DNA from 3 places in the Ureibacillus sp. 179-F W5.1 NHS genome. Region 1 is predicted to be linked to each of the others. Evidence: riboswitches for the same ligand, from Rfam matches in the RefSeq annotation. Region 1 holds a riboswitch; each other region holds the start of a gene.
What was found. A riboswitch is a leader RNA that binds a small molecule or an ion and turns the genes downstream of it on or off. The one in region 1 is predicted to bind preQ1.
Positions count from the first base shown of each region.

Region 2: it holds a riboswitch for preQ1, as region 1 does, so the genes downstream of both, ACH0B5_RS13435 (QueT transporter family protein) here and queF (preQ(1) synthase) in region 1, are expected to answer to the same signal.
Region 3: it holds a riboswitch for preQ1, as region 1 does, so the genes downstream of both, queD (6-carboxytetrahydropterin synthase QueD) here and queF (preQ(1) synthase) in region 1, are expected to answer to the same signal.

Region 1 covers NZ_JBIQFG010000019.1:37,217-40,486, forward strand. Annotated here, with positions in the region: gene ACH0B5_RS10190 (VUT family protein) at 1-80, opposite strand, end outside; gene queC (7-cyano-7-deazaguanine synthase QueC) at 119-778, opposite strand; PreQ1 riboswitch class I at 832-875, opposite strand; gene queF (preQ(1) synthase) at 887-1,387, opposite strand; PreQ1 riboswitch class I at 1,505-1,551, opposite strand; gene ACH0B5_RS10205 (nucleoside hydrolase) at 1,606-2,571, opposite strand; gene ACH0B5_RS10210 (hypothetical protein) at 2,674-2,835, opposite strand.
Region 2 covers NZ_JBIQFG010000033.1:10,424-13,693, reverse strand. Annotated here, with positions in the region: gene ACH0B5_RS13440 (ABC transporter substrate-binding protein) at 1-858, opposite strand, end outside; PreQ1 riboswitch class I at 1,223-1,266, shown strand; gene ACH0B5_RS13435 (QueT transporter family protein) at 1,272-1,754, shown strand; T-box leader at 1,943-2,181, shown strand; gene trpD (anthranilate phosphoribosyltransferase) at 2,258-3,270, shown strand, end outside.
Region 3 covers NZ_JBIQFG010000015.1:16,004-19,273, forward strand. Annotated here, with positions in the region: gene ACH0B5_RS08925 (endonuclease I family protein) at 1-48, opposite strand, end outside; gene queE (7-carboxy-7-deazaguanine synthase QueE) at 407-1,135, opposite strand; gene queD (6-carboxytetrahydropterin synthase QueD) at 1,128-1,601, opposite strand; PreQ1 riboswitch class I at 1,729-1,775, opposite strand; gene rlmH (23S rRNA (pseudouridine(1915)-N(3))-methyltransferase RlmH) at 1,894-2,373, opposite strand; gene ACH0B5_RS08945 (CxxH/CxxC protein) at 2,605-2,769, opposite strand; gene ACH0B5_RS08950 (S1C family serine protease) at 2,959-3,270, opposite strand, start outside.

The sequences.
Region 1 (3,270 bases):
ATTCCAAATTGCAATGGTGCAAAGGCAGCCGTCACCACATTGGCAACGACAATTGATAATAAATAAAATATGATTCTCATTTTACTACTCCTTAAATTTCAATTAAAAACTTGGTCTTTTAAGACTCTACCTTCGAGTTTAAGTACTCATCTAAACCTCTTTTACGCAACTTACAAGCTGGACATTCCCCACAACCGTCCGCCTTTATTCCGTTATAACAAGTGAGTGTTTTTTCGCGGACAAATTCAAGGGCACCGAGCTGATCTGCCAATTCCCACGTTTGCGCTTTATTAAGCCACATTAACGGTGTTTCAATGACGAAAGTATCATCCATTGATAAATTTAACGTAACGTTTAGCGACTTAATAAAAATATCCCGGCAATCGGGATAGCCGCTAAAATCTGTTTCACAAACGCCTGTAACAATATGTTTCGCCCCTATTTGTTTTGCCAACACCCCAGCAAAGGATAGAAACAACAAATTACGCCCAGGCACAAAGGTTGATGGTAATTCGCCACCTTCCCCATCTTCCACTGGAATAGTTCCCCTTGTTAAAGCGTTCGGTGCTAACTGATTCAATAGCGACATATCTAACATGTGATGAGCAATCCCTAATTCTTTCGTTATTTCCTTTGCGCAGTCAATTTCAAGCCGATGCCTTTGACCGTAATCAAAGGTTACAGCTACCACTTCTTCATAGCGTTCTTTTGCCCAAAACAAACAAGTTGTACTATCTTGTCCTCCACTAAATACAACAACGGCTTTTCCCTGCTTCATGTGAAAAAATCTCCTTTATTAATGAAAAAACAGCATTCTAAGAAAAATGCTGTTTTTCCTTAGTTTTTTATAGAGGGTCGCTAATAACCTCTTTATTTAATTTCATTCTTAACGATTATCAATTTTTTCAGGATTTAAATCATGGTTCATTAAACGATGATGAGCCATCTCTTCATATTTCGTTCCCGGTTTCCCGTAGTTACACCAAGGGTCAATCGAAATTCCTCCGCGTGGCGTAAATTTACCCCAAACTTCAATGTAACGAGGGTCTAGTAATTTGATTAAATCGTTCATGATAATATTGACACAGTCTTCATGGAAATCACCATGGTTTCTAAAACTAAATAAGTACAATTTTAACGATTTACTTTCTACAATCTTTTTATCTGGAATGTAAGAAATATACATCGTCGCAAAGTCTGGTTGATGCGTTAATGGGCATAAACTCGTAAACTCCGGACAATTAAATTTCACGAAATAATCCCGATTGGAATGAAGATTATCTACCGCTTCTAATACTTCCGGTGCATAATCAAATGAATATTGTGTATTTTGGTTTCCTAATAATGTTAAATCTTTTAAACCTTCTTCATGGTTACGGCCAGACATAAAAAATCCTCCTTGCAAATGTTTCCCAACAATTAACAAGGAGAAGTTCATATTCTATAAAACTCTTATAAAAACATAAAAGCCATGTCCAGTTATGGACATGGCATCATTCGTCATGTTTCCATAGTTTTTTATAGAGGGTATCAGCTATGAACCTCTCCCGTTCGCCGGGCATTCTATTCATTGAATAGAATAAAGGATGAAGGGGCATTGGTCAATTAAAATTTTGTGAGGCGTTCCGAAATATTTTCCACAGCCTTCATAAATTCTTCAACAAACTTCTCCCGTTCAACGTTATGTAGAACATGAACATTTGGTTTATTGTTTGTACGATTCAAATAATCTACGATAGTAGCACCCGCTGCTTTACCTTCTAACTCCACCTCCACAAAGTGGTCGGTTCCTTCAAACAAGTGAGGTTGCAATAAATACATCACTGGCACTACATCATGAAAATGAACTACTTGATCATAATTTTCTTCATGAAAAGGTGTCTTTTCAATTTGATCAAGATAAAATGTCACCATTTCATGGAGCTTTTGTGTAAATTCCGTCCCCATATCTTCTAATCGCTTGATTTCATCCACTGTAATAAAGGCTTTATGAGTTACATCTAAACCACTCATTACAACTTGAATCCCTGAATTAAACACAATTTGGACAGCATGCGGGTCAACGTATGCATTGAATTCTGCCGTTGGTGTAACATTGCCCCCTACAGCTGCTCCCCCCATCCATAAAATCCTTTCAATTTTCGTTTTTACTTCAGGATGGGCAACAAGTAATGCCGCGATATTCGTCAAAGGACCAGTTGCGACAATCGTTATTTTTTCATCGCTACTTAAAATCGTCTCCACCATTGCAGTCACCGCCGGACGATGGCTCACTGGAAGTGGAGGCGTTAAAAACTGGACGTTTCCAAAACCACTTTCTCCATGGATATCTTCTGCTATTTCCAATCTACGAAGGAAAGGACTTTCTAATCCACGGGCAACTTCTACATTAGCCCCAATGTAACTTAAAAAGACCCGTGCATTATGATTGGATTTTCCTTGGGAGATATTCCCTGAGCTTGTTGTAACTAAACGAATATCTAAAGCATCATCATTTCCATAGACGTATGTTAACATCATTGCATCATCTATTCCCGGATCTGTGTCAATGATTATAGGTATTTTAGACATGAAGAATCCCCTTTTCATTACTTCATAATAATATTCTCTTACTATTAAGTATACTTGAAAAGGGAATAAAAGGAAGCCTTCGAGTAAAAAAGGGAAAAGTTGTTAAACTTCCTTAAGTAATGAATCGATTTTGCTACTAGACGAGTTATTGAATTTACCGTCATTCTCCTTTGCTTCTACTGGGGTATCATCACCGTTATCCGTACAAGCTACAACAAAAGGAAGTATACACATTATAATTAGAATGTGGAGACGTTTTCGCATCGTTCTACCTTCTTTTCATTCATTTTCCGCTTATTATTTTCAATATGGAGCAAAGTATGCGTTGAAATTATTTACAAATAGAAGTTAAAAGGGCTTGCTAGCATTAAAAATAGAGTACATTCATATCCTTTCCTTCGTTGGATATCTTTCCATATTCTATAAAATACAACCTTATACCCTTTAAAATACGAACATATGTGCTATAATGTAGGTGTAATAGCTAAAAAATTTAAAAGGACGATTGGCGGAACTCCTTTACAGAGAGGCGGTGATGCCTTGTCTATTTCTGAAACATTAATGTTTTCCGTGGCCTTCGCCACTTTAATTGTGACTGTGATTACAGTAAATCAAAAAAAATAACCTACCTGAGCTCTCGCTCAATGCAGGTTAAACTTCGAACTGGTTGCCAATCCCTTAGGACTAGCTATTACCGTT
Region 2 (3,270 bases), on a different contig from region 1:
TTCACCAGCTTCATAGCCGATATCATAATATTCAAAACCGTAAGCACCTAAACCACCACGGGCAACCGAATCTAATTCTCCTACCATAGCTGGAAGTTGATTCGAATTCGCTACGTCAATAACTGACTCCAAAGCAGAGACAACGGTATTATCCGTAATGATATATAGAGAATCTACTTTCCCTACTAATGATTCCGTTGCTTGTTTTACTTCTGCTGAAGTGGAAACTGCTGCTTCGACCAACTCAAGACCAGCTTCTTCTAGTAACGTTTTCATTTGTTCAACTTGGGCAACGGAATTTTGTTCACCAGTGTTATAGACGGTACCTACTTTTTTAGCACCTAGTTCAGCCTTAAGGAAAGCTACTGTATTCGCAATCGTATCTGGATGTAAGTCAACTGTACCCGTCACATTACCACCTGGACTTTCCATTGAGTCAATTAATTCTGCACCTACTGCATCTGTAACAGAGGTAAATATAATCGGGATATCAGATGTTGCTCCTTTTACAGCTTGAGCTGATGGGGTAGAGTTAGCAAAAATCAAATCAACACCGTCATTCACTAAATTTTGCGCAATCGTTGTATTCATACTCGGATCGTTTTGGGCGTTTTCTTCGACAAATTCGACTTCTAATCCCGCCTCTTTTAAAGCTGCTTTAAACCCTTCTGTTGCCTCATCTAATGAAGGATGCTCTACGATTTGCGTAATCCCTACTTTGAAAGTTTTCTCCCCTTCTGATGTTCCAGCATTTGTACCATCTTTTGTATCAGTAGTTGTTTCCCCTCCGCCACAAGCGGCCAATAGTATTACTAATCCTAACGATAACAATGAGCGCTTTTTTGGACCCTTTTTCATTCTTTCTCCCCCTACTTCCCTTTCAAATTCCACTCAACATATGAATTTTCTAATATATTTAATTATTCTAAAAATTTTAAGTTTAACGATTATATTACATTGCTAACCTATGGGAGTCAACAGCATTAAATAGCCTCTTACTTACAATTTTCATAATTACTACTACAAGAAAAATAATTTGTCGCTTTAAACCGTTAAAGTACATAGTTTTTATGAAGAATTCATTATTTTAAAAAAATATAAAAAATGTGACTAGTTTTCGACATTTTCCTATTTTGTGGACAACTAATCTACTTGTCCTCCAAATTTTATAGTTCATTTGACATATGGAACAAAATATAATAGTATATTTTCTTGTGATATTTTCACCGTGGTTCGAAAACTCCCACGAAAAAAAACTAAGGAGAATGAATATGAAAGTTAAATTTATTGCCACAACTGGGATTATTGCGGCTCTTTATATGGCTGTTACCCTTTTAGTTGCACCCTTTGGATTTACAGAAATCCAATTTAGAGTTTCAGAGATGTTTAATCACCTAGTTGCCTTTAACCCTCGTTATATGCTTGGGATTATTATTGGTGTATTTATTGCCAATTTATTTTCCCCCCTCGGCATTTACGATTTAATTTTTGGCGTCGGTCAATCGGTTATTACACTAGCCATTTTTATTTTCATTTGTAAGTTCGTAAAAAACATTTGGCTACGTTTAATGATTAATACATTTTTATTTACTTGTACAATGTTCATCATTGCCTTTGAATTAAACATCGCCCTTAAACTTCCATTTTTATGGACTTGGTTTACATGTGCCGTTGGTGAATTCGTTGTACTTGCTGTAGGTGCCCCTATTATGTACCTATTAAATAAACGATTAAATTTCAAAGATTTAATATAACGTCTAAACCGAGAATTATCTTTCTCGGTTTTTTTCATACAATTTTCCTCTTCGATTTTTCTGAAAATATTGACAAGGATTAAATTTAAGTCTACAATTCTACTTAATTAATTGTTCGGATACGGTAGTAGGTCGCGGGAGCGTGACCACCGTTTGAGCAAAGCAGAGTTTAGATGAGAATAGCTGAGAAAAAATTGATGAATAAGAATAGTAGCGATTTCAGGCGCTTTAGAGAGCTAGTGGTTGGTGTGAACTAGTGCGTACATTTCGTGAATGGGCCTTATGAGAGCAACTAGCGTTAGTTAGTTGACGTCTTTCCTACGTTACAAGGAAGTGTTGGAAGTGCTTTTTTACTTCTTAACACGCCAAGGTGGAAGTATTTTTATGCTTCAACAGAGGTGGCAACGCGGTATATATCGTCCTCTACAAAAGGAATTCCTTTTGTAGAGGACTTTTTTATTTCTCTAACCTGCTAATTTTAATTTTTAGGAGGATGAAAAATAATGGGGATTCAATCATTTACAAACCAAGTCAAGGAAATGAACAATTTATCCTTTGAAGAAATGCTTCAAGCTGCTGAATGCATATTTAATGAAGAAACTCCAAAAGAGGATATTGCAGATCTTTTAATCGCATTAAGTAACAAAGGTGAAACAACGGAGGAAGTAGCAGCCCTTGCGACTGTTATGAAATCGAATGCCCTTCCTTTACCATTGCCTGAAGGAAACTATCTTGATAACTGTGGTACAGGTGGGGATGGTTTAAAAAGCTTCAATATTAGTACTACGTCTGCCTTCGTATTAGCCGCAAATGGTGTATCTGTCGTGAAACATGGTAATCGTAAAATATCTAGTGCATCTGGAAGTTCTGATGTACTACAAGCTTTAGGAATTCATACAGAGTTTTCTATAGAAGATTCCATTGATTTATTACAACGAGAAGGAATTACTTTTCTCCATGCGCCAAACGTTCATCCAAAACTAAAACGAATAGGTGAGATTCGACGAACTATTGGAAAACCAACGATTTTTAATATGGTGGGCCCTTTAACAAATCCCGCAAATTTAACAACGCAGCTCGTCGGCATTAACCGTCCTGAATTTGTTAGCCAGTATGCAGAAGCCCTTCGTATTTTAGGTCGTCAACGGGCAATTGTCGTTTCTGGTTCACAAGGGATGGATGAAGCATCGTTAGATTCCAATAATACGTTCGCCTTATTAGAAAAGGGAGAAATTAAACCATTTTCAATCGACATACAATCCCTTGGCTTAACCCCCGTTTCCATCACGGCATTACGCGGTGGTACACCAGAAGAAAATGCCGTTATTTTAACAGAGTTATTGCAAGGGAAACAAAGTGTTTATTTTGATGTAGTCGTTTTTAATTCAGCCCTCGGTTTGTTTGCCCACGGTACCGTTGACTCGGTAAAAGATGGGGTCGAACTTGCACGGGATAGCATTTTATCTGGAAAAGCATTACGTAAACTTGAGGCTGTTGTGGAATATAGTCAAGGAAT
Region 3 (3,270 bases), on a different contig from region 1:
ATACTCTAAATAGACTGCCTTTGCTATGTCCAGTTCTTGTGCCAACATTTCTTTGTTGCTAATTTTCGAATCCTGCGTCAATTCGTTTTCGTTAAACTGTTCTACTACTTGATATGGAATCAAATTCATTTTACGCTCCATTTTTCTCCCTCCCTATAGGATTAAATTGAAGCCAATTCATGATGTTATTAATAGTTTAACAATTCTGTATATTATTTCATAGTAACTTTTGGAGTGTTTCTATCTAGTAGAAAATAGCGATAAAAATAGACTACTAATTGGTTACATGAATATTAACAACCATCCATATAATTAAAGTTCCATTTATAAATTCAAAAAAACAGCACCTCTTCATCATTAAAGAGTGCTGTTATATTTCCATTACATTTGGTTTTAAAGAAGAGCGCTACACACCTCTTTTATTTCCCCAGATGAGTGTATGTAGCTGCGGTAGTACTTTTACGTTCTTTAATTCTTCATCCATCATTACTTGATTAATTAGCATTTGATATTTCTCTAATAAATGGCTAACTAATCGCGTATTGTCTATCGAGGTGATGTCATCATTTCCAACCTGAAGATAAAAAGGAATGGTCGGATATCGGCGATGAACTTCTTTAGCATAATCATAATCCTCTTGGTTAAATATAACGACTTTAAGTGATATATGTTGATTGCTATTTCTACCTCTTAGTCTCTCTAAAATAGTAGAGAGCATAGAGAAATCTGTCATCATTTTAGAACTAGGAGGCTTTGGTGAAATGGTTAGTTCATCGATATCATACAACCAATCTTGCCATTTACTTCCCTGTGTCTCCACGCCAATCTTTATATTATTCTCTTTTAAAAGGGCAATAAGTGCATCCAAATTACGAAGAAGCGCAGGATTTCCTCCTGAAATGGTGACGAATGAAAACCCATTTCCTCCAAGGCGTTTCAACTCAGCCCAAACTTCTTGCGCTGTCATTTGAACGATAAGATGCTTGCCAGTGCCATCCCATGTAAATGCTGAATCGCACCAAGAACAAGAATAATCACAGCCAGCAGTGCGTACAAACATCGTCTTCTGGCCAACTACCATCCCTTCACCTTGAATCGTGGGACCAAAAATCTCTATAATAGGTAATTTACTCAAACTCCATCCACTCCCTTCTTGCCTCAGCATAGCTTGTAGGAGTTTCATACAGCCTGATAAATTCCACACGTGCACCATGATATCGTTGTTCATCGAGCAAGGCTTCCTTCAACTTTTCGTAGATCCAAACGACGATATTCTCTGCAGTCGTATTCATCGGTGGCAATGTCTCGTTTAAATAGTGATGATCTAAATAAATTTCAATTTTTTGTTTCCAAATGTCCTTAATATCCCCAAAATCAATCATGAGACCACGTTCGTCAGTAAACCCACTTAATCCTAAAACAGCACGATACGTATGGCCATGTAAATTTTTACACTTTCCCTCATAATCATGTAAGTGATGTGCAGCATCGAAAGTAAACTCTTTGCATACAAGCACACGTTTCGAATGGTATTTTAATTGACTTCTTTGAATATCTTCATCCATTTTTTGTAGCTTATCAACAATTCTAAAATTAGGCATGTTTTCAAAATTCCCTCCCTGAAAATATTCCCGAAATTTTTCAAGAGAGGCGCTAACAATCTTTCTATTAAAACGTATGCATTCAACAAAAAAAGCCACGTCCTTTATGGACATGGCGAATTGTCATGTTTCCATAGTTTTTTATAGAGGGTATAAGCTATGAACCTCTCCCGTTCAAATCCGGGCATTCTTTTATGAATATAGTATATAAAATTGACAGTAATTTTCAAATAAAAATCCCATATATTTTTTGAACAGGACTTTTAAATTTATTTAGCAATAGAACCCGAACTTACTTGTGATACGGTTCCCCTTTAATTATTCTAAAGCTACGATAAATTTGTTCAACTAATACTAGTTTCATTAGTTGATGGGGAAGGGTCATTTTTCCAAAGCTTAATTTTTCATCCGCGCGTTGTAACACATCTTCATGTAAACCTAGGGAACCACCGATTACGAAGGCGACCTTACTTGTTCCGTATGTCATGAGAGCTTCTAAATCCTTTGCCATTTCTTCTGAAGATTTCATTTTCCCGTTAATCGCTAAGGCAATGACATGCATACCGTCATTGATTTTGGCCAAAATACGCTCGCCTTCTTTTCGTTTCACGATTTCCATTTCGGCGTCGCTTAATTGTTCTGGGGCCTTCTCGTCTGCCACTTCAACTAGTTCCACTTTGGCGTAAGCACCTAATCGTTTCACATATTCTTCAATACCCATCTTCAAATACTTTTCTTTTAACTTTCCGACCGAAATGATCGTGATATTCACAGCTTATCCACCTTTACAAAACATTCATAATCTTATTTCCCAACAATGAGCTTTTTAGTAACCCAGTTCCCTTTATTAGCATTAGACCAGAAAATAAGAGCATTTTCGCTTAAGCTATTATTAGAAAATTTAAATATAAACAATTTATCCACGTTAATATTTCATTTACAAACAACTTATCCACAAAAGTTATGCACATATCCACAAGCTCATTCTACATATTGTGTAAAGTTATTTACTTGATACAACATATGTTGCTTGCTCTTCACAGTAAGAACACTTTGTGGATAACTTTTCATCTTCTGAAAGTTGCTCCATAATCGGAAACTCTTTTGTCTCTGCTACAAGCATATCTAAAGCGTGATTTATATGGGTTTCACAGCTATATGTTTTCATTATTTCATGCCTCCTTAATTTCTGAAATTTCCACAAACTTATTCACAATTTGTTCTATGTTATCCACAAACCATTGTATCAAACAAAAAACGAGTAGGAAAGAAAAGGCTTTTCTTCCACTACTCGTTGTGTAAAACTTTTGTTTGTATTATTTAGTTATCCACAAGTTTTGTTATAAACGATTCAATATTATACACTTGTTCCTTCAGTTAACTTTAATTTTAAATCCACTAATTTTCCTTGACGATATACTTTTAATAATAATGTATCTCCAATGTCCGTTTCATTGTATAAGTGTTGACGAAGATCGATGGAGTTTTCAATTTTTTGACCGTCCATTTCAACGATAACATCATACTGTTCGATGCCTGCATTATCTGCAGCTGAACCTTGCACTACTTCTGAAACAACGACTCCTGTTGTTACTTCAGCAGGTAATTTTAATGTTTGTTGTTGATAGAATGCTGGTACATCTGTTAAATCTAATAAACCAATACCCAT